Regions from separate parts of the Pseudomonas sp. HP_14 genome, predicted to be linked through region 2. Evidence: predicted binding sites of a transcription regulator. Region 2 holds the regulator's gene; each other region holds the start of a gene.
The links. The regulator sigma-54, encoded in region 2, starts transcription at its own class of promoters, with help from an activator protein. The targets are predictions, from matches to a motif close to ANTGGCATNNANNTTGCTNT.
Positions count from the first base shown of each region.

Region 1 (5,806 bases), on a different contig from region 2:
CTAACCCCATGGAACCGGTTCTGGCCCTGACCAATGGGCAGATTGGCACGTGGGTCGCGAGCTTCATGCTGCCGATGTTCCGCATTACTGCGCTGTTGATGACCATGCCGATCATCGGTACGACGCTGGTCCCAGGCCGTGTCCGTCTTTATTTTGCTCTGGCTATTACGGTGGTTGTGGCTCCGGTTCTGCCGCCCATGCCGGAGGTCAATGCGCTGGACCTCTCAGCCCTTTTGCTGATTGGTGAGCAGATCATCATTGGTGCGGGCCTGGGGCTTTGCCTTCAGTTGTTCTTTCATGCCTTCGTGGTTGCCGGGCAGATCATTTCGACGCAAATGGGTATGGGCTTCGCCTCTATGGTCGACCCTACCAACGGGGTCTCTTCTGCCGTGATCGGCCAGTTCTTTACGATGCTGGTTACGCTGGTGTTCCTGGGCATGAATGGTCACCTTGTGGTGATTGAAACCCTGATCGAGAGTTTTACCACCATGCCGGTGGGGAGCGGTTTGCAGGTGTCCAATTTCTGGGGGCTGGCCAACGGTCTGACCTGGGTCATGAGTGCCGGGCTCAGGCTGGTTCTGCCAGCGATCACTGCGCTGCTGGTGGTCAACATTGCCTTCGGAATCATGACCCGTGCCGCGCCGCAGTTGAATATCTTCTCTATCGGTTTCCCGCTGACGCTGGTTCTGGGCATGGTCATTCTATGGATTACCCTGGGCGATATTCTTAACCAGTACCAGCCATTGGCGGTGCAGGCGTTGCAGACCTTCCGCGATATGGTGAGGGCTCGCTAAATGGCCGAGAACGAGAATGGTCAGGACAAGACAGAAGACCCCACGGACAAAAAGCGCCAGGACTCCCGAAATGACGGCCAGATTGCGCGCTCCAAGGAGTTGAATACCCTGGTTGTGATGCTGGCGGGCGCTATTGGCTTGATTATGGAGGGGGGGAAGGTCGCAGAAGCGATGGCCTACATGATGACGTCGAACTTCACGATTACCCGTGAAGTGCTGATGGATCAGGGTTCCATGGGGCGCATGCTGCTCGCGACCGGCAAGCTTGCTTTGACAGTCATGACGCCATTTTTGTTAGTCATGCTGGCCGCGGCGATCATTGGGCCTATCTCATTGGGCGGTTGGTTGTTCACCACCAAGTCGCTTTTTCCCAAGTTCAGCCGCATGAATCCTTTGTCCGGCCTCAAGCGCATGTTTTCTCCTACTGCGCTGATTGAGCTGGTCAAGTCTTTCGCGAAATTCGTCATTGTGTTGATCGTTGCGCTGTTCGTGCTCGACATGGAGAAGGATGCGCTGATCTCTATTGCGCATGAGCCGTTGGAAAGGGCGATCATTCACAGCCTGCAGGTGGTGGGCTGGAGCTCGTTATGGATGTCTGCCGGTCTGTTTTTCATCGCTGCAGTGGATGTGCCATTCCAGTTGTGGGAAGCGCACAAGAAACTGCTGATGACCAAGCAGGAAGTGCGCGACGAGCATAAAAATGCTGAGGGTAGTCCTGAGGTCAAGCAGCGGATTCGTCAGTTACGCTTCGAAATGTCCCAGCGGCGCATGATGGAGTCCGTTCCGCAGGCTGATGTAATCATCACCAACCCGACGCACTTTGCCGTCGCGCTCAAATACGATCCTGAGCAGGGCGGGGCGCCGATGCTGGTCGCCAAGGGTACCGATTTCATCGCGTTGAAAATTCGTGAGATCGGCGCGCATCACCAGATTCTGATCCTTGAGTCGCCAGGCCTGGCGCGCTCGATCTACTACAGTACCGAGCTTGATCAGGAGATCCCGGGTGGTTTGTACCTGGCGGTTGCTCAGGTGCTGGCTTATGTCTATCAGATCCGTCAGTACCATGCAGGTCAGGGCAAGCGCCCGGACCCGCTGGGGGATATCACCATTCCGCCGGATCTGCAGCGGGATGCTTGATTGCTGCTGTGACTGCACCGGCGTCATCGCGAGCCAGCTCACTCCTACAGGGCTGATTTGACTGTAGGAGTGAGCTGGCTCGCGATGACGTCAGTTCAGGCACGCAAGGCGATCTCCTTTCAAAAAATACTATCCTTCTGATTTGAAATGCGTTTTCTGCAGGCGCGACCATTCCGTCTTCGACGTCATGCGGCAAGCATCTGACTGTGCAGGCGCGCACGAGCGACGCATGGCTGCGACTGCTGAACGTCGATCGCCACCACACAACCACGCAGCCTCACACTTTCTTACAGACCCCGCCCTCTATTTCATCACCGATTCAACAGTTGGAAAGCTTCTTGCAATAGGTCATGTCAGGTCGCCATCGGCGTCAAAGTTTTGATTTAGTGCGCAGGTGAACAATCGGTGGATCGCTCTCAGTTAATCAGTAGCGCACGCAGCAATCTGGCAGGCCTGGGCCGTGGCCAGCTGGGCGTCCCGTTGTTGCTGTTGGTCATGATGGCAATGATGATGTTGCCCATCCCGCCGTTCCTGCTGGACGTGTTCTTTACGTTCAACATTGCGTTGTCCATCGTGGTCCTGCTGGTCTGCGTATACGCGCTGCGCCCACTCGATTTTTCGGTATTCCCGACCATTCTGCTGGTTGCCACGCTGTTGCGTCTCGCGCTCAACGTAGCCTCTACCCGCGTGGTGATGCTTCATGGTCAGGACGGTCATGCCGCTGCCGGTAAGGTGATTCAGGCCTTTGGTGAGGTGGTGATTGGTGGTAACTACGTTGTCGGTATCGTGGTTTTCGCCATTCTGATGATCATCAACTTCGTGGTAATCACCAAAGGTGCCGGGCGTATCTCCGAGGTAAGCGCGCGTTTCACTCTGGACGCGATGCCCGGTAAGCAAATGGCAATCGATGCCGATTTGAACGCCGGCCTGATTGATCAACCTGAAGCCAAGCGTCGCCGTCTTGAGGTGGCCCAGGAGGCCGAGTTCTACGGTTCCATGGACGGTGCGAGCAAGTTTGTTCGTGGTGACGCCATCGCTGGTTTGCTGATCCTGTTTATCAACCTCATCGGCGGCATGCTGGTTGGCATGCTGCAGCACGGCATGACCTTCGCCGACGCTGGCAGGATTTACACGCTGCTGACCATCGGTGACGGTTTGGTGGCGCAATTGCCATCACTGCTGTTGTCCACCGCCGCAGCAATCATGGTGACCCGTGCTTCCGGTTCGGAAGAAATGGGCAAGATGATCAACCGTCAGATGTTCACCTCGTGGAAAGCATTGGGTGTATCGGGCGCGATCATGATTGTGATGGGCCTGGTGCCAGGCATGCCGCATTTTTCTTTCATCAGCCTTGGCCTTGTTGCTTGCGGCATCGCTTACGTTCTGTGGAAGAAAGAGGACAGGGTCAAGGTCATGGCGCTGGAGGAGGTCAAACGTCAGCAAGAGATGTTGCCGTCGCCAACCCGTGCGCAGGACTCAAAAGAGCTGGGCTGGGATGACGTGACGCCTATCGACATGATCGGTCTAGAAGTAGGCTATCGCCTGATTCCGCTCGTGGACCGCAATCAGGGTGGTCAGCTCTTGGCGCGAATCAAAGGCGTGCGTAAGAAGCTTTCCCAGGAGTTGGGCTTCCTGATGCCGACCGTCCATATTCGCGACAACCTGGACCTGGCGCCAAGTGCCTATCGTTTGACGCTAATGGGCGTCACGTTGGCAGAAGCAGAGATTTATCCGGACCGCGAACTGGCGATTAACCCTGGCCAGGTCTTCGGATCGCTCAATGGTATTACCGCCAAGGACCCGGCGTTTGGTCTGGAAGCTGTCTGGATTGAAATCAGCCAGCGCAGTCAGGCTCAGTCGCTTGGATATACCGTGGTTGATGCCAGTACCGTGGTCGCGACCCACCTTAACCAGATTCTCTACAAGCACTCGCACGAGCTGATTGGCCATGAAGAAGTGCAGCAATTGATGCAATTGCTGGCTAAAGGCTCGCCTAAACTCGCTGAGGAGCTGGTACCGGGCATCCTTTCGTTGTCGGCGTTGCTCAAGGTATTGCAGGCGTTGCTGTCTGAACAGGTACCGGTTCGGGATATCCGGACGATTGCCGAGGCTATCGCCAACAACGCTCAACGGAGTCAAGATACCGCCGCATTGGTGGCTGCTGTTCGGGTCGGTTTGAGTCGCGCCATCGTGCAAAGCATTGTAGGCATTGAGCCGGAGCTACCAGTTATCACGCTGGAGCCAAGGTTGGAACAGATATTGCTCAATAGTCTGCAGAAGGCTGGTCAGGGTCAGGAAGAAGGCGTTCTTCTCGAGCCGAGCATGGCAGAGAAACTTCAGCGTTCGCTGATCGATGCCGCCCAGCGTCAGGAGATGCAAGGCTTGCCAGTGATTCTGCTGGTAGCCGGCCCGGTTCGGGCGATGCTGTCGCGGTTTGGGCGGCTGGCTGTACCGAATATGCACGTGTTGGCGTATCAGGAAATTCCTGACAACAAGCAAGTAACCATCGTAGCGACTGTCGGGCCTAACGGCTGAGGTAGTGAGTCATGCAAGTTAAGCGATTTTTCGCCGCCGATATGCGTCAAGCCATGAAACTGGTTCGTGATGAGCTGGGCGCTGAAGCGGCCATCATCGGCAACCGGCGAATTGCCGGTGGCGTCGAGCTGACTGCTGCCCTGGATTACAAGCTGTCCGCGCTGGCGCCTCGCGTCCCGAATATCGAGCTTGAGGACGAGTTGCGCAAAACCCAGTCGCGCATCGTCTCGGCTCAGGCAGAACTGAACAATCGTGGTGACAGCGACGGCGCGACCAATCGCCAGTTGTTTGCCGGTTTGCCATTGAGCGCCGCTGACACTCACATCGAGCCGACTCTGGAAGAGCCGCCGCGTCCCTTTGTGCAGCCACAGGCCGCACCGGCTGCGCCAGCAGGTAATCAGCGCGGTTACGACTCGATGCGTTTTGAATTGAACGGCCTGCGCGAGCTGCTGGAAGTCCAGCTTGGCTCCCTGGCATGGAACCAGTTGCAAGGCAGCCGTCCGGCACAGGCCAATCTGTGGCGCCGTCTGCAACGTGTCGGCTTGTCCGGCCCGCTGTCGCGCGACCTGCTGGAAATGATCCCTGATATCGACGAGCCGCGTCAGGCTTGGCGTATGCTCTTGGCGCACCTGGCGCGCATGATTGAAGTGCCTGACGTGGAGCCGCTGGAAGAGGGTGGTGTGATTGCCATGGTCGGCCCTGCCGGCATGGGCAAGACCACCACGCTCGCCAAGCTGGCGGCGCGCTACGTACTCAAGTACGGCGCACAGAATATCGCTTTGGTCAGCATGGACAGTTTCCGTATCGGTGCTCAGGAGCAACTCAAGACATTGGGTCGCATCCTCAATGTGCCGGTGACTCATGTCGATCCTGGCCAGTCGCTGGCGCAGGCGCTTGATCCGCTGCTGCGCAAGCGTGTCGTGTTGATCGATACCGCCGGCCTGCAAGCCAGTGATCCGGCGTTGCGCATGCAGCTGGAAAGTCTGGCAGGGCGCGGCATCAAGTCTCGTAATTATCTGGTACTGGCAACCACCAGCCAGAAACAGGTGCTCACTGCGGCCTATCACAGCTACAAGCGCTGTGGTCTGGCGGGATGCATCCTGACCAAGCTGGACGAAACTGCCAGCCTGGGTGAGGTGCTCAGCCTTGCGATCAGTCATGAGCTGCCAGTGGCCTATCTGACTGATGGCCCACGAATTCCTGATGATCTTCACCTGCCTCGCAGGCACCAACTGGTGTCGCGTGCGGTCAATGTGCAGATGCAAGAAGAGCCAAGCGAAGAGGCCATGGCGGACATGTTCGCCGACCTTTACCACAACCCCAACAAACGGGTCGGTTAA
Region 1 is NZ_JBTOQI010000033.1:50,742-56,547, reverse strand. Features, by position in the region: gene fliQ (flagellar biosynthesis protein FliQ) at 1-4, shown strand, start outside; gene fliR (flagellar biosynthetic protein FliR) at 9-794, shown strand; gene flhB (flagellar biosynthesis protein FlhB) at 795-1,931, shown strand; gene flhA (flagellar biosynthesis protein FlhA) at 2,337-4,466, shown strand; gene flhF (flagellar biosynthesis protein FlhF) at 4,478-5,806, shown strand.
Region 1: the regulator sigma-54 is predicted to act here: its motif matches at 2,257-2,276, upstream of flhA (flagellar biosynthesis protein FlhA).

Region 2 (5,806 bases):
GGATTGGGCAGGCAACGTACGTCGAATACCAGATCGGCATCCACAGGCATACCGCGTTTGAAACCGAAAGACTCGATCAGGAACGCAGTACCTGGCTCAGGCTTGTTCAGCAGTCGCAGCTTGAGCGTATCGCGCAACTGGTAAAGATTCAGGTGGGTCGTGTTGATCTTCAGATCGGCAAGATCAATGATCGGCCCAAGCAGCGTCGTCTCGTCGCGGATGGCTTCTGCCAGCGAACGATTGGCGTTACTCAGCGGATGGCGGCGGCGGGTTTCCGAGAAGCGCTTGAAGAGGGTCGACTCATCTGCGTCCAGGTACAGAACATCGCATTGGATATTGCGTGAACGCACCTCTTCCAGCATCTGCGGGAAGCGGGTCAGGTGACTGGGCAGGTTACGGGCATCGATGGAGACGGCCAGTAACGGTTCAGCCAGCTCAGTATTGATCAGGGCACGTTCGGCCAGCTCCGGGAGCAGTCCCGCCGGAAGGTTGTCAACGCAATAAAAGCCGTTGTCTTCCAGTACGTCCAGCGCCGTGCTTTTGCCGGAGCCTGAGCGACCGCTTACGATGATCATACGCATGATTAATGCCCGTTCTGTACGTCCAGCACCACTTTATAAAGCTCATCGCCAGTCTGGGCCTTACGCAGCTTGTCGCGCACTTCAGTGCGGTCCAGCATGCTGGCGATCTGGCGAAGCAGCTCAAGGTGTTCATCGGTAGCGGCTTCAGGTACCAGCAGGACAAACAACAGATCCACTGGCGCACCATCGATGGCGTCGAAATCAATAGGGGCATCCAGCCGTATCAACGCGCTGACGGGGGCACTGCACCCCTTCAAGCGACAATGAGGAATGGCAATGCCATTACCAAAGCCGGTAGAACCAAGTTTTTCACGGGCAACAAGGCTCTCGAACACGACTTGCGAATCGAGATCAGCCACTTGCTCGCCGATCAGGTTGGCAATTTGTTCGAGTACACGTTTTTTACTGCCGCCCGACACGTTCGCACGCGAACGGCCGGGGGTCAGGATATTTTCTAGTCGGATCATGTTTTGGGGGTATCAGCGAGCCGTTGCGCCCTGAAGGAGGCTGAGCTGCTTTTCCTTATGCTTGAGCAGTTGTCTATCCAGCTTGTCGGTCAAAAGGTCGATTGCCGCGTACATATCATCATGTTCCGCATTGGCGACGACCTTTGAGCCGGGGATGTGCAGGGTGGCTTCGATTTTCTGTTTCAGCTTCTCGACCTCCATGATGACCTGCACATTAGTGATCTTGTCGAAGTGGCGCTCCAGTCGTCCGAGTTTTTCGGTGATGTAGTCGCGTAGGGCGTCGGTCACATCCAGTTGATGTCCACTGATGTTGACTTGCATACCGCTTTCTCCTTATTGCCAGTGCATAAAGAGGCAGGCTTTTGCCTGCCACTGGAACGCTGTGGCTAGCAACCGGGTTGCGTAAAAACCGTAACGTGGAGCGGTGGTACGGTTACTACTGTACCTCTCGTCACATCAGTCGCTTGCGTTCGCTTGAAGGCGCTATGCCAAGTGATTCGCGGTATTTGGCAACTGTGCGACGGGCTACTTGAATGCCTTGTGCCTCCAGTAAACCAGCGATCTTGCTGTCACTCAACGGCTTTTTCTGATTTTCCGCTGCAACCAGTTTTTTGATGATCGCGCGAATGGCTGTGGACGAACACTCACCGCCTTCCGAGGTGCTTACGTGGCTTGAGAAGAAATATTTCAACTCGTAAATGCCACGTGGGGTATGCATGAATTTCTGGGTGGTAACCCGGGAAATAGTCGATTCGTGCATGCCTACTGCTTCGGCGATGTCATGCAGGACAAGAGGCTTCATCGCCTCATCGCCATACTCAAGGAAACCGCGCTGGTGCTCGACGATTTGTGTCGCCACCTTCATCAGGGTTTCATTGCGACTTTGCAGGCTTTTGATGAACCAGCGGGCTTCCTGCAGTTGGTTGCGCATGAAGGTGTTGTCGGCGCTGGTGTCGGCGCGGCGAACAAACCCGGCGTACTGCGGGTTTACACGCAGCCGGGGAACCGACTCCTGATTCAGCTCGACCAGCCAGCGCTCGTTGTCCTTGCGCACGATGACGTCCGGGACCACGTACTCTGCTTCGGTTGATTCGATCTGCGAGCCTGGTCGCGGATTAAGGCTTTGTACCAGCTCGATGACCTGGCGCAGCTCATCTTCCTTGAGTTTCATGCGCCGCATCAGCTGTGAATAATCGCGGCTGCCCAGCAGATCAATGAAATCACTGACCAGGCGTTGGGCTTCGCTGAGCCAGCGGGTTTTCGCAGGCAACTGACGCAGTTGCAGCAAGAGGCACTCGCTGAGGTTGCGGGCGCCGATGCCTGCGGGTTCAAACTGTTGAATACGGTGTAGAACGGCTTCGATTTCGTCGAGTTCGATATCGAGCTCGGGGTCGAAGGCATCAAGAATTTCTTCGAGCGTTTCGTCCAGATAACCTTGATTGTTGATGCAGTCGATCAGGGTCACAGCGATCAGGCGATCGGTATCGGACATTGGCGCAAGGTTCAGTTGCCAGAGCAGATGGCTTTGCAGGCTTTCACCGGCCGATGTGCGGGTGGTGAAGTCCCACTCATCGTCGTCATTGCTGGGCAGGCTGCTGGCGCTGGTCTGATAGACATCTTCCCAGGCGGTGTCGACGGGCAGTTCGTTGGGAATGCGCTCGCTCCAGTCACCCTCTTCAAGATTGTCTACGGTTGGTGCGGACTCCTGATAGGTCGGCTCTTGAACGTCTGGGTTCGGCTTCTGTTCGATGTTGTCAGCCAACGGATCGGCGTTGTCGAAGTCGTCGCCTTCTTCCTGGCGTTCCAGCATGGGGTTTGACTCCAGTGCCTCCTGAATCTCCTGTTGGAGGTCCAGCGTAGACAGTTGGAGTAAGCGGATGGCCTGTTGCAGCTGCGGCGTCATCGTCAGCTGCTGGCCCATTCTCAAGACTAGCGATGGTTTCATGGCTGGGGCTTAACACCTTATTCGCCGGCGCACATGCGCCATCCACTACCGAGCGCCGAGGCGCCTACATAAGCAAATTATATGCCTGAAACCGAAGTGTTTGCCTAGGGGGAGTGCTGGCATTTTAAAAGTGTCAGAACTAACCCCCCAGGTTGCTGGCCTTCAGAGGCCAGACGCTGCGGTTATTTACAGGCGGAACTCGTGGCCGAGGTAAACCTCTTTCACCAGCTGATTTGCCAGAATGGTTTCCGAGTCGCCCTCGGCGATCAATTGCCCGTCATTGACGATGTAAGCGGTTTCGCAGATATCCAGGGTTTCACGAACGTTGTGATCGGTGATCAGAACGCCAATGCCCTTGGCTTTCAAGTGATGAATGATCTGCTTGATGTCGCCTACCGAAATCGGGTCTACGCCTGCGAAAGGTTCATCGAGCAGAATGAATTTCGGTGAGGTAGCGAGTGCGCGGGCGATCTCTACCCGACGGCGTTCACCACCGGACAGGCTCATGCCCAGGTTGTCGCGAATATGGGTGATGTGGAACTCCTGCAGCAGGCTTTCCAGCTCTTTGCGGCGTCCGTCGCGGTCCAGTTCCTGGCGGGTTTCGAGAATCGCCATGATGTTGTCTGCCACGGACAGCTTGCGGAAGATCGAGGCTTCCTGAGGCAGATAGCCGATACCCGCACGTGCACGGCCGTGCATTGGTTGATGGCTGACATCCAGGTCGTCAATGAGCACGCGGCCCTGATCCGCCTGAACCAGACCGACAATCATGTAGAAGCAGGTGGTCTTGCCGGCACCGTTAGGCCCCAGTAATCCTACGATCTGGCCGCTCTCAATGGATAGGCTCACATCACGAACGACCTGACGGCCCTTGTAGCTTTTAGCCAGATGCTGGGCTTTCAGCGTCGCCATTTACTGGGCCTTCTGCTGGTCGGGTTTCTTTTTCGGCTGGATAACCATATCGATACGCGGACGCGGCGTAGTCACTTTGCTGCCGCCATTGGCGCGACCTGCGCTGACGATCTGCTTCACGGTGTCGTAAACGATTTTTTCGCCTTCGGACGTGTTGCCATCGTTGATCACCTTGGCCTTGTCGATCAGCACGATACGATCCTGGGCAGCGTAGTACTGGATAGTGATCGCGTAGGCTTGAACGATAGGCTTGTCCACTGACGGCTTCTGCTCGTAGTAGGCAAGGTTGCCGACAGACGTGAATACGTCGACTTCACCTTGGGCATTACGTGTGATGGTCACGGTGTTGCCGGTGATCTTCATCGAGCCCTGGGTGATGATTACGTTGCCTTTGTAGGTGGCAACGCCTTTCTTGTCGTCGAGTTGTGCGTCATCGGACTGGATGTGGATCGGCTGATCGCGATCAGTCGGCAGGGACCAGGCGCTCGCGCTTCCCAGTGCTGCACCCAGGCCGAGCAAAAAAGGAAGGGTTTTAACGAGCCTCATACTGTCCTCTTACTTTAGATAGCAGGTCCATCCTGCCGTCGTTCAAATACGCTTTCATTCCCTTGGCCGTAGTCACACCGCCTGCGCCGTCGATTCTAACGGCTTGCTCGGTCTGCGCATATTGCTTCTGCGGGAATACGGTCATGCGACTACTAGTGATAATGGTCGTACGTTTTTTGTCGTCGGTTCGTGCTACGCGAACCGAATCGATCAATTCCACTTGCTCGCCACCTGGGGACACTTCACCTGTTTTGCTCTGTATATGCCAAGGGTAAAGGGTGCCACGGTACATTTGCAGGTCTGGCGTGGTCAGCATTGTTACATCGGTAGCCTTGATGTGCTCGACCTTGTCGGCGGTCATCTCGTACTGCAGTTTGCCGTCGGGCAGATACTGCACGCTGTGCGCATTGATCGCGTAAAAGTCGATGGCGCTTTCATCCACCGCTGCAGCCGGTTGCTCCATGAAGCTTTCCGGGCTGATGTTCCAGTAGCCTGCAGCCGCTAGCAGGAATGCCAACACACCGAGGATCAGAAACGTTCGAATTCTTTTGCTAAGCATAAATGGCTTCTATAAGTAGGCTGCGTGGGCTGCTTCAAGGCTGCCCTGAGCGCTCATGATCAATTCACAGAACTCGCGGGCTGCGCCTTCGCCGCCTCGCGCCTGGGTAATGCCATGGGCATGTTGCCGCACGAAAGTAGCTGCGTTGGCTACTGCCATGCCCAGGCCGACACGCCGGATGACTGGCAAGTCTGGCAGATCATCACCCAGATAAGCGACCTGTTCGTAATTCAAGCCAAGTTGCGCGAGCAGCTCGTCGAGTACCACGAGCTTGTCTTCACGGCCCTGATAAAGATGTTCAATGCCCAGATTTTTGGCCCTGCGTTCGACTACGGGGGTCTTGCGGCCACTGATTATGGCTGTTGTCACGCCCGAGGCGATCAGCATTTTAATGCCTTGGCCGTCCAGCGTGTTGAAAGTCTTGAATTCGCTGCCGTCTTCGAGGAAATAAAGGCGGCCGTCGGTCAGCACGCCATCGACGTCGAAAATCGCCAGTTTGATATTTTTGCCGCGTTGCAGCAGGTCGGTGGTCATTTGTACGTCTCCATTACATGACGCCTGCACGCAGCAGGTCCTGCAGATTGAAAGCGCCCACCGGATGATCTTTTTCGTCGACGACGATGAGTGAGCCGATTTTGTGGTCTTCCATGATTTTCAGCGCTTCAGCAGCGAGCATTTCAGGGCGGGCCGTTTTGCCGTGCACTGTCATTACGTCGTCTATGATCGCCTGGCGAATGTCGATAGGGCGATCCAGGGTGCGGCGCAAATCGCCGTCGGTGAAGATCCCGGCCAGTTG
Region 2 is NZ_JBTOQI010000011.1:230,246-236,051, forward strand. Features, by position in the region: gene rapZ (RNase adapter RapZ) at 1-581, opposite strand, end outside; gene ptsN (PTS IIA-like nitrogen regulatory protein PtsN) at 584-1,048, opposite strand; gene hpf (ribosome hibernation-promoting factor, HPF/YfiA family) at 1,061-1,369, opposite strand; gene ACYASS_RS10590 (RNA polymerase factor sigma-54) at 1,500-2,993, opposite strand; gene lptB (LPS export ABC transporter ATP-binding protein) at 3,180-3,905, opposite strand; gene lptA (lipopolysaccharide transport periplasmic protein LptA) at 3,906-4,451, opposite strand; gene lptC (LPS export ABC transporter periplasmic protein LptC) at 4,438-5,010, opposite strand; gene ACYASS_RS10610 (KdsC family phosphatase) at 5,020-5,544, opposite strand; gene ACYASS_RS10615 (KpsF/GutQ family sugar-phosphate isomerase) at 5,558-5,806, opposite strand, start outside.

Region 3 (5,806 bases), on a different contig from region 2:
TTTCATCCGGCATCAGACCCCCTTAGATAGGGCGGCTACCGTATTTGTTATCAGGCTTCTTGGGCGGATCGGCGACCACATTGGCCTCCACTTCCTGCACCTTGCCACCACGGGCGAGGAACTCTTCCATGGCGCGAGCCAGAGCATCACGCTCTTTGTTTTTGGCTTCTACGCTAGGCAGTTCATCAACCGAGACAGCAGCCTTGGCTTTACCTTTGGTTGGGGTTGCCGAAGGTTCCGCACCGTCATCGGCTTCAGCGCCATCTTCTTCGGGAGCAGCTGCAAGCTCCTCACCGTCCTCTTCACCTTCCAGATCATCAACCAGATCGTCGTTGTCGTCGTCGCTCATGTTCTACCTCATGACTTGCGAAAGCAGATTAGTTATAGCCCAGCTGCGTACGTTTTCGAATGCTGCCGGAAAAAATTCAACATCCGCTGCAAAACAGCGGTTAGGCCTGTTCACCTTGAAGGGTGGCGAGGACGTTGCGAGCACCGCCAGCATCACGGTGCTCACCCAGATAAACACCTTGCCAGGTGCCCAGCGCCAATCGACCTGCCGAGACCGGCAAAACCAACTGGCAGCCTAGCAAACTGGCCTTGAAATGCGCCGGCAGATCGTCAGGGCCTTCGTCTTCATGTTCAAAGCCGTGGGTGCCTTGTGGCACCAGACGGTTGAAAAAGCGCTCGAAGTCACGACGCACAGCCGGGTCGGCGTTCTCGTTGATGGTCAACGAAGCCGAGGTATGCTGCAGCCACAAATGCAGCAACCCGACTCGACACTCTCGCAGCTCGGGCAAGCCTGCAAGAATCTCATCGGTTACCAGATGAAACCCGCGAGTCCTGGCCCGCAGGGTAATTCTGGTTTGTTGCCACATACAGTTCTCCGCATATTCGGCGCGCATTCTAACGCGCTGGAAGAAAAAGCAAAGCGCGCAATAATCCGTCTTTTGTGTAAGCCATCAACGCTTGCTCGCCGACATGGCGGGTATCTCTGCAAACTGTCAGGAATGCCCCTTGTAATGCTGCTCATGTATCGGATAAGCAGTTTTCGCCGGGCAATGTATCGACAAACTCCAGACAAAAAAATGCCCGGTAAACCGGGCATTTTTTTACAGTGGCTTACAAGTTGTAGCCACGCTCGTTGTGTTGCGCAAGGTCGAGGCCGACAGCTTCTTCCTCTTCGGTGACACGCAGGCCCATGACCGCGTCCAGCACCTTGAGGATGATGAAGGTCACGATCGCTGTGTAAACAACGGTGAACGCCACGCCTTTGAACTGAATCCAGACTTGAGCTGCGATGTCAGTCACAGTGCCGAAGCCGCCCAGAGCAGGGGCTGCGAACACGCCGGTCAGGATTGCGCCGACGATGCCGCCGATGCCGTGAACGCCGAAAGCATCCAGGGAGTCGTCATAGCCCAGCTTGCGCTTGAGGCTGGTGGCGCAGAAGAAGCAGATCACGCCTGCCGCCAGACCGATGATCAGAGCGCCCATCGGGCCTACTGTGCCAGCGGCCGGAGTGATTGCAACCAGGCCGGCAACAACACCCGAAGCGATACCCAGTGCGCTTGGCTTACCGTGGGTCAGCCACTCGGCGAACATCCAGCTCAGTGCGGCAGCGGCGGTAGCGATCTGAGTAACCAGCATCGCCATGCCTGCAGTGCCGTTGGCAGCAGCGGCGGAACCGGCGTTGAAACCGAACCAGCCAATCCAGAGCATTGCTGCGCCGACCAGGGTGTAACCCAGGTTGTGCGGTGCCATTGGAGTGGTAGGGAAGCCTTTACGCTTGCCAAGTACCAGGCACGCTACCAGACCGGCCACACCTGCGTTGATGTGAACAACGGTGCCGCCTGCGAAGTCCAGAACGCCCCAGTCCCACATCAGGCCGCCGACGCCGCCCCAGACCATGTGCGCGATTGGCGCGTAGACCAGGGTGAACCAGATAGCCATGAAGATCAGCATTGCGGAGAACTTCATGCGTTCTGCGAAAGCACCGACAATCAGGGCTGGTGTGATGATTGCGAAGGTCATCTGGAAGGTGATGAACACCGCTTCAGGGAACAGAGCCGCAGCGCCAGTGATGCTGGCTGGCGTGACGCCTGCCAGGAACGCTTTGCCCATGCCGCCGAAGAACGAGTTGAAGTTGACGACGCCTTCTTCCATACCGGTGGTATCGAACGCAATGCTGTAGCCGTAGACGACCCACAGGATGCTGATCAAACCAGTGATGGCGAAGCACTGCATCATCACAGAAAGAATGTTTTTGGAACGGACCATACCGCCGTAGAACAGCGCGAGGCCGGGAATGGTCATGAACAGCACCAAGGCTGTTGCAGTCAGCATCCAGGCGGTGTCGCCTGAGTTGAGGACTGGGGCTGCCACTTCGTCTGCCGCCATGGCCAAGCCAGGGGTTACGAGGGACAACAGGGCTCCTAGCCCTGCGAATTGACGCAGAGTCATATTGTTTTCTCCTGGGGCGTTGGGTTGACGGCTTAGATTGCGTCGGTATCGGTTTCGCCGGTACGGATGCGAATAGCCTGTTCCAGATTCACTACAAAGATCTTGCCGTCACCAATCTTGCCGGTGTTGGCGGCCTTGGTTATCGCCTCGATAACGCGATCCAGATCCTTATCGTCAATGGCAACATCGATCTTCACCTTGGGAAGGAAGTCGACTACGTATTCCGCACCGCGATACAACTCGGTGTGGCCTTTCTGACGTCCGAAGCCTTTGACTTCAGTAACGGTGATGCCCTGCACGCCGATTTCGGACAGCGACTCGCGCACGTCGTCCAATTTGAACGGCTTGATGATGGCAGTGACTAGCTTCATGAAACTTTCTCCCGAATTGGTGGACTTGCCCCAGGAAAACAAACCCGACTCAAGTCTAAGCGCAGTGCCTGGCTTTGTAACGCATCGGTCGCCTGAAGGAGGTCCGACCAACCCCAGAAAACCGCTTTTGACGAAACATTCCCCGCTCCGCCTGCCGCACTGTAATCGTCAACGCGACTGCATCAGTGCATGGGTCATCAGCGACTAAGCAGAAAGCTTGCCATCTCCTGATTTTTCATTGAATACAGGCTCTTGATCCCTGTTTCAGGCACCGGAACCGCCCCGCGAGGCGTGTCGGCGCACAACTAAAGTGCGTTCGTGCACGCAGTGGTGCGCCATTATCGTGCGCCCGTCGTCGCTAGAAATGACTATAGACGCTCCGTGCTACACTGCCGCCCATCTGAAACCGGAGGTAGACATGCTCGCGCCCAAAGCTTTTCTCGATGCCCTGAGCGGCCACGCCTCGCGCTTGTTCAATGGCGAAACGCCGATCCCGCGTAACGAATTCGAAACCCAGTTCAAGGCCCTGCTGCAAAGCGGCTTCAGCAAACTGGATCTGGTCAGCCGTGAGGAGTTCGACAGCCAGATGGCCGTCCTCGCCCGCACCCGTGCCCGCCTTGAAGCGCTTGAGGCGAAAGTTGCAGAGATGGAAGCGAAGCTGAATCCACCTGCGGGTGAGTAGAGCTGACATGCGACGGTTTTGTGGGGGCCAAGCTTGGTCTGGGCGGCATTCCGACGATGAGCGATGACGCGGGTTTCTGATAAACCGCGGCGCCTTCATCGCGGGCAATCCTCCCCACAGATATCGATCATCCCTGTGGGAGCCGAGCTTGCTCGCGATAAATGATAACGCGGTCTACCTGAGTACCGAGGCGTCTATATCGCGGGCAAGCCTCGCTCCCACAGGGATTTGCATTTTCTGCATGACAGGGTGGTGTCAGTATAAAAAGGACATTCCTACGGACACAAAATGGTGCATCCCCTTCTGCATCTGCCTCACCTTGCAATCAACAACCGCTCCAGCCGTTTCGTATACGGCGAAAGATCACCGATGGTGCGGGCGACCCATTCGGGGTCGTAATAGGTATCCAGATAGCGCTCGCCGCTGTCGCACATCAACGTCACCACTGACCCCTTCAAGCCTTGCTCCTGCATTTGCAGCGCTACGGTCAGTGCGCCCCAGACGTTGGTCCCCGTGGAACCGCCCGGCTTTTTCCCCAGGCGTTTTTCCAGCCAGCCAAGGGTGGCGATGCTCGCTGCATCGGGGATCTGCAGCATGTCGTCAATGACCCCCGGCAAAAACGACGCCTCTACCCGAGGGCGCCCAATGCCCTCGATGCGGCTGCCCTTCTGGCTGGTCAGGTTGTTATCACCGCTGCGGTAGCTGTCGTAGAACACCGAGTTCTCCGGGTCCACGACGATCAACTTCGTGTCATGGCCTTTGTAGCGAATAAAACGGCCGATGGTTGCTGAAGTCCCGCCGGTACCCGCGCTCATCACAATCGCTGTCGGGATAGGGTGCTCCTCGCCACTCAGTTGATCGAAAATACTGTCAGCGATGTTGTTATTGCCCCGCCAGTCCGTCGCCCGTTCTGCGTAGGTGAACTGATCCATGTAATGACCATTGTCGAGCCGAGCCAGGCGTTCCGCCTCCGGGTACATGTCGCAAGATTGCTCCACGAAGTGGCAGCGCCCGCCGAGCAGCTCAACCTGCTGAATTTTCCTGCTGGCGGTATGGTGCGGCATGACCGCCGTGAACGGCAATCCCAGCAGTTTTGCGAAGTAAGCCTCCGATACCGCCGTACTGCCGGAAGATGCTTCCACCACATGCGTGCCCTGGCAAATGTTGCCGCTGCAGATCGCGTGAAGAAACAACGAGCGCGCCAGACGATGTTTCAGGCTGCCGCTGGGGTGAGTGCTTTCGTCTTTGATATAGATATCGATGCCGTTCAACGCCGGAACATCCAGCTTGAGCATGTGCGTATCCGCAGAGCGCTGCTGATCGCAGGCAAGGGTTTTGATCGCGGTACGAATCCAGTCATTCATCACTTCTGCGCCTCGGCAAAAACACATCTATTCTTGAGGGCAAATGTTACTGATCGCTGGAAAAAAGAATTTCTTTTTGTACTACCATACGAGCTGTTTGATAGAAAAATATTCTCCAAAAGGACTGATTTGAAAAATGGACAGTCTTGATCGCCACATCCTCAGTATTTTGCAGCGTGATGCCACCATTGTGCTGAAAGATCTGGCTGACGCAGTCAACCTCTCAACGACGCCGTGCTGGAAACGAGTCAAAAAGCTCGAAGAGGCCGGGTACATCAAATCCAGAGTCGCGCTCCTGGACCCGGAAAAGCTGGGGCTGGGATTGTCGGTTTTCGTTCAGCTCAAGACCCAGCGCCACGACACCCAGTGGCTTGAGCAATTTGCCCAAACCGTCATGCAGTACGAAGAGGTCATGGAGTTTTATCGGATGGCAGGCGAATGGGACTACATGCTGCGGCTGGTGGTCAGCGACATGGCTGCCTACGACCGCTTCTATAAAAAGCTGATCAGCAGCACTGAAGGCCTTTCGACCATTACCTCCAGCTTCGCCATGGAGCAGTTGAAATACACCACGGCGCTGCCGTTGCCTCGCGGCTGAGCCTGTTCGCTGAATAGTGAACAGGCTGAACGTGCCTCAACGACAGTTAGAAGTTGTAGCTGACCGTGGCGCTGACGTTACGCTCTTCGCCCAGATAGCAGTAGCTCAGGCTTGCACAGGAGGCGACGTAGGATTCGTTGGTCAGGTTGTTCGCGTTCACGCGCACGTCCACGCCTTTGAGCCCGACTTTGCTCAGGTCGTAGCCGACCGAGGCATCGAACAGGGTGTATGACGGCACCTTCATGGTGTTCTCTGCATCTGCCCAGCTATAGCCGACGTAGCGAACCCCGGCGCCCAAACGCAACCCATCCAGCGCGCCGCTGTTGAACGCGTA
Region 3 is NZ_JBTOQI010000017.1:33,178-38,983, forward strand. Features, by position in the region: gene sutA (transcriptional regulator SutA) at 23-349, opposite strand; gene ACYASS_RS13280 (secondary thiamine-phosphate synthase enzyme YjbQ) at 450-875, opposite strand; gene ACYASS_RS13285 (ammonium transporter) at 1,120-2,457, opposite strand; gene glnK (P-II family nitrogen regulator) at 2,490-2,828, opposite strand; gene ACYASS_RS13295 (accessory factor UbiK family protein) at 3,247-3,510, shown strand; gene ACYASS_RS13300 (PLP-dependent cysteine synthase family protein) at 3,825-4,874, opposite strand; gene ACYASS_RS13305 (Lrp/AsnC family transcriptional regulator) at 5,011-5,472, shown strand; gene ACYASS_RS13310 (TonB-dependent siderophore receptor) at 5,519-5,806, opposite strand, start outside.
Region 3: the regulator sigma-54 is predicted to act here: its motif matches at 3,034-3,053, upstream of glnK (P-II family nitrogen regulator).

Region 4 (5,806 bases), on a different contig from region 2:
CCGCGAGTTTCAAGTGGCGCTCCGGAATGGCCAGTTGGTTGGTGACGTCGAAGCTGTACCAGGCATCATCGATCCATGCCTCAGCCCAGGCATGGCTGGCCAGATGCTCGCTGTCTTCGCTGTACAGATAACCCGAGACATAACGTGACGGAATCCCCAGGCTGCGAGCGCAGGCCAGGAATGCGTGGCTATGGTCCTGACAAACGCCCGACCTTGCGGCAAACGCCTGCGCAGCGCTCGTGTCCACCTCGGTGGAGCCCGGCGTATAGGTGATGTGCTGATTCAATGCATGCATCAGATCAATCAGCGCCGTGCGGTCTTTGCGGGTTTTGCATTGCTGACTGGCAAAAGCGCGAATCGCTTCGTCCGGCTCGGTCAGGCGTGTAAAACGCAGAAATGGCAAAGGCGACTGGCTTTCATGTTCAGCCTCACGCTTCTCATCGATTTCAACCTGACCGCGTGCACCAATGATTATCGCTTCGTGCGGCTCATCCATGCTCAACACATGCAGGATATTACCGAACGGATCGATCTGCGCACGCACCGGACGTGGCAGCGTCAGTTGCCAACTGAGCACCTGCTGGCGCTCGCTGTCGTGGGGCGTAAGGCGTAGATACTGGATGCTCGCGCGGACCTGATCCTCATAGTGATAGGTGGTCTCGTGGCTAATTGAGAGTCTCATGCAGCCTCCAGGTAAGAAGTGTGGATTGCGTTACCCAATTGGGCCAGCAAAGGAATGAATTCGTTCAACCACTTGTGCAGTCCCTCATCCAGGATTTCGTCGATCCCGGTATAACGCAGACGTGCATCCAGCTCCGCGGCCAATCGTTGCGCCGGGCGGCCGTTGGCGCCAGGCAGGCTGGCGAGGATCTGGTCCAGCTCTTCCAGACAGGCACTCAGTGAACGAGGAACATCAGGGCGCAGCAACAGCAACTCTGCGACCTGCCTTGCACCTGGTGCATCGCGATACAACTCGGTATACGCCTCAAAAGACGACAGCGCCCGCAGCAAAGCGCTCCACTGGTAATAACCGTGAGCCGAACTGTCGGCCACTGCATTGGTGTCATTGCCACGAAGTTCGAGCATTTCGTAGCGGGCATCGAGCATGCGCATGGTGTTGTCCGCACGCTCGATGAAGGTCCCGAGACGAATAAAACGGAACGCGTCATGGCGCATGATCGTGCCGTAAGTCGCACCGCGAAACAGGTGTGAGCGCTCTTTAACCCACTCGCAAAACCGGCTCATGCCATAACGGGTCAAGCCTTGTTCGGCGATACCGCGAATTTCCAGCCATGTGGCATTGATGTTTTCCCACATGTCCGCAGTAATTCGCCCGCGCACCGCGTGAGCACTCGCCCGCGCAGCGCCCAGGCAACTGTAGATACTGGCCGGGTTGCTCGCATCCAGTGCGAAGAAATGCAGCAGCCGTTCAGCATGCAACTCGCCATGACGCTCCAGATAGTGATCCAGAGTGCCGGTGATCAGCAGCGGCATGGCCAACTCATCAAGGCCGTCACCACGTCCGTCCTGAGGCATCAAAGACAGCGAATAACTGACGTCCAGCATCCGGGCGAGGTTTTCCGCGCGCTCCAGATAACGCGACATCCAATATAAATCCGAGGCAGTTCTACTTAGCATTGGCAGGCATCCTTAATCCTCGACCACCCAGGTGTCTTTTGTTCCGCCACCTTGAGACGAGTTCACCACCAGCGAGCCTTCACGCAGCGCGACTCGGGTGAGCCCGCCGGGTACGACGCGGGTTTCACGACCAGAAAGGACAAACGGGCGCAAATCGATGTGGCGAGGTGCAATGCCGTTCTCGACAAACGTCGGACAGGTCGACAGGCACAACGTCGGTTGCGCGATGTAAGCGTGCGGCTTGGCTTTGATACGGGCGCGGAACGACTCGATTTCCGCAGCAGTCGCGGCAGGCCCGACCAACATGCCATAGCCACCCGATCCCTGGGTTTCCTTGACGACCAGTTCCGGGAGGTTGGCCAGCACATGAGACAAGTCAGCAGGTTTACGGCACTGCCAGGTCGGCACGTTCTGCAGAATTGGTTCTTCATCCAGATAGAAACGGATCATGTCCGTGACATAGGGATAAACCGACTTGTCGTCCGCGACACCCGTACCGATGGCGTTTGCCAACACCACATTGCCCGAGCGATAAGCAGACAGCAGGCCTGGCACACCCAGCATCGAATCAGGGTTGAACGCCAATGGGTCGAGGAATGCGTCGTCTAGACGACGGTAGATAACATCGACTGCCTTAGGCCCGTCGGTGGTGCGCATGAACACACGATCGTCGCGAACGAACAGATCTGCCCCTTCAACCAGCTCCACGCCCATTTCCCGGGCAAGAAACGCATGCTCGAAAAACGCACTGTTGAAGCGACCTGGAGTGAGTACCACCACACTCGGATTGTCCAGCGGGCTGGAACTCTTCAGCGTGTCGAGTAGCAGATTCGGATAATGATCAATCGGTGCGATACGCTGCGCTGCAAACAGCTCGGGGAACAGACGCATCATCATCTTGCGGTCTTCGAGCATGTAACTCACGCCGCTCGGAGTGCGCAGGTTGTCTTCCAGCACGTAATAGGTGCCGTCGCCGTCACGAACCAGATCCACGCCGGAAATGTGCGAATAAAGATCGCGGTGTAGATTCAGCCCCTGCATCGCCAACTGATATTGCTCGTTGGCCAGCACTTGCTCGGCAGGAATGACCCCGGCCTTGATAATGCGCTGTTCGTGATAGAGGTCAGCGAGGAACATGTTCAGTGCTTTGACGCGCTGAATACAGCCCTTTTCAACAACCCGCCACTCACTGGCCGGAATGCTGCGCGGAATCGTGTCGAAAGGAATCAGGCGCTCGGTGCCTTGCTCGTCACCATAGAGCGTGAAAGTGATCCCGGCGCGATGAAACAATAAGTCGGCCTCACGCCTGCGCTGAGCCAGAAGCTCAGGGGGCGTTTCACCCAACCAGCGGGCAAATTCCCGATAATGCGGGCGGACCAGACCGCCAGCATCGTACATCTCATCATAAAAGGTGCGGATCATGCCGTACTCCTTGTCACCACGGACACCAAGGGCCTTCGCAAGGCCCGTGCCATCGGCATAAACGCTTAAATATCAATTGGTTACATAAAATCAGAAAGCCACCCGCACCATTCCTGTGCAATAAGCTCCCCAACCAATTCTCCTACGCTTCATTCGGAAGCGTATTTCAACTGCAAAAGCTATGAACAGCATAGCCAGAGTTGATTTCACGAGACGATATTGTTTCCCGATAATCAACGACATCCGAAACACAGCGTATTTGTATGCCCCGTTTCAAGTCGTTGTCGAAAAACACGGCAGCGCTACCAGCACCGACTTCTCACCGAACTTCCCTTTGAGCCACTCTCTGAGTGGCTCTTTTTTTGCCTGTCGCCCACCTACTCAGCCCACCGGCAGAAACAACTCATACTCAGTCTTGCGTTTAGAGCCTGCAAACTAAAACCGGCCAACTCCCGGGCACACGCCCCGAAATCGGCCGGTCATTCAAGCTGTCACGGTAAAACTCATGCGTGTAAGCGCCTGATCTCCTGCCTGACTCCCCAACCCTCAACCTCACCGTCAAGCGGCGTGATTGCGGTCTGGAAGTCCTGTTCGAAATCACCGATGCCGTCGTAGGTCGCGTGCATCACCTTGCTCAATTGCAAATGCCAGGCACCGTCGTCTCGAACGTTGATTTGAGTATTCAGCGATTCACCACGGTATTGATCCGCGGCCTGCCTTGCCCGTTCCTCATCCGGGAAAACGGCGTAGAACTCAATGGGATGTATACGTGCAAAATCAAAACCGCTTTCTTTCATGCGGCGCAGTACGTTACTGCTGATGTCCTCTTGATAGGCTGTGCTCATGAAACGTCCTCCTATTCAACGATAGATAGAGTTTCAACATTCCCGAATGACGCGCCCTTGCAGGTCGTCCACGGCAGATACTCTGCCGCCCCAGGATCAAGCATGTAGCTGACAAGGCCGTATCCAATTGCGGACCGGCATCGACATGGAGAAAACGGGAGAAGCGTTTCACCCGTCTCACTTGCAGAGTAACCCCATCATCGGCCTTCTGCCAATTCCCGATCAGGGCATTTTTTTCCGCGTGATCAGGAAGCCTCCTTGATGGAGAGGATCTGCACGGAGTTCTGGTCTTTCAACGACTTGGCCGTAGGCTCGGCTGTCCGGCCTTCCAGGTCATTCATGTCCAGCTCATCAGCCACCGGAAACAATATAGGTCGCAAACGACGAGCAACCTCCTCGTCACTGGGACGATGCTCGGACTCCATAGCATGGCTTTGCTGCACACCGTCTTTGTCGAGATACGAAATGGTCCACTGTTTCATCAAGGTCTCCTCGGCAGCCGACAATGCGGCTTACGTGATCTTGACCTTTTGACGCGGGCATTCGTTCACAGGATTTGTGATCACGGCAGTGCGTCGGAATAACGGGGACGTATGGTCTTGTCGGCGAAAAAGGTGGCGCAGTGGTTCAGGTATGACGCCTCGCAAAAGCTCGCACCAGAGGATAGACCGGACGTACTCCAGGCAACAAAAAGCCCCTGCGCGAGGGGCTTTTTGCATTACATCACCACGGGATCAGTTCTTGCTGGCTTCGACCCCGGCAGTGTTATCCAGCAGACTCTTGGTCGCCGTTTGCAGGAAGCTGTCGAGCTTCTCGCGCAACGCCTGGGTGTCCGGTGCATCTGGAATCACTTCGGCGTGAGGTGTACGGCCAAGGGTGTAGGAAAGCACCTTCGGATCCATCTCCTTGGGTTCGATCAGGATCCGGTCACCGGTGATCAGAGCAACCGTCTGCTCACTGCCCGAGGGCTTGATAACGCCGAAGCCCTTGTCGCCAGCAGGCAGGTTAAGCAGGTCACGCCCCCAGCACTGGTGACGGGTTTCGCCGCCAAGACGGCCCATGATCGTCGGCACGATGTCGATCTGCGTACCGACAATGCTGCTGCGCTGACCGAACTTCTCCTGCATGCCTGGTGCGATAAGCAGGAGCGGCACGTTGAAGCGACCCAGGTCCATTTCAGTGATTTGCTGATTGTTGCCGAAACCATGGTCGCCCACGACCACGAACAACGTTTCCTTGTAATACGGCTCTTTCTTGGCCTTCTCGAAGAACTGCCCCAGCGCCCAGTCGGAGTAACGCATGGCCGTCAGGTGCTCATCCAGTGAGCCGTGCCCGGTAACAGGCTCCATTGGCAATTTTGGCGGCAGCGCGTAAGGCGTGTGGTTGGACAGGGTTTGCAGCAAGGCATAGAACGGCTTGCCATTTGCACCCCGGGCTTTCAACTCTTGAGCGCCACGATCAAACATGTCCTGATCGGAAACGCCCCACGTCGGATCGGAGAACACCGGATCAACGTAGTCGCCACGACCAATGAACGTGGTCATACCCTGATTGCTGAAGAAACCCGACTGGTTGTCCCAGGCGAAGTTACCGTTGTAGACATACACATCGTCATACTTACGCGCGCTGAGCAGCTGCGGCAGGCCCGACAACTTGTGCGCGCCCTCAGGGGTTTGCATCAGGTACTCGAAGCCCGGCAGGTTCGGGAAGCACGCCATGGTCGCAAACATACCCTGATGGGTGTGCGTACCGTTGGAGAAGAAGCGGTCGAACAACAGGCCTTCTTTCGACAGCTTGTCGAAGTAAGGGGTGATATTCGCCTCGTCCCCCAGAGCGCCCACCGAGTGACCGGCAAAGCTTTCCATGAGGATGACGACGACGTTCTTGATCGGCAGAGTATT
Region 4 is NZ_JBTOQI010000008.1:116,133-121,938, forward strand. Features, by position in the region: gene ACYASS_RS08085 (transglutaminase family protein) at 1-682, opposite strand, end outside; gene ACYASS_RS08090 (alpha-E domain-containing protein) at 679-1,638, opposite strand; gene ACYASS_RS08095 (circularly permuted type 2 ATP-grasp protein) at 1,651-3,060, opposite strand; gene ACYASS_RS08100 (ribonuclease E inhibitor RraB) at 3,564-3,905, opposite strand; gene ACYASS_RS08105 (hypothetical protein) at 4,151-4,387, opposite strand; gene ACYASS_RS08110 (LTA synthase family protein) at 4,640-5,806, opposite strand, start outside.
Region 4: the regulator sigma-54 is predicted to act here: its motif matches at 3,095-3,114, upstream of ACYASS_RS08095 (circularly permuted type 2 ATP-grasp protein).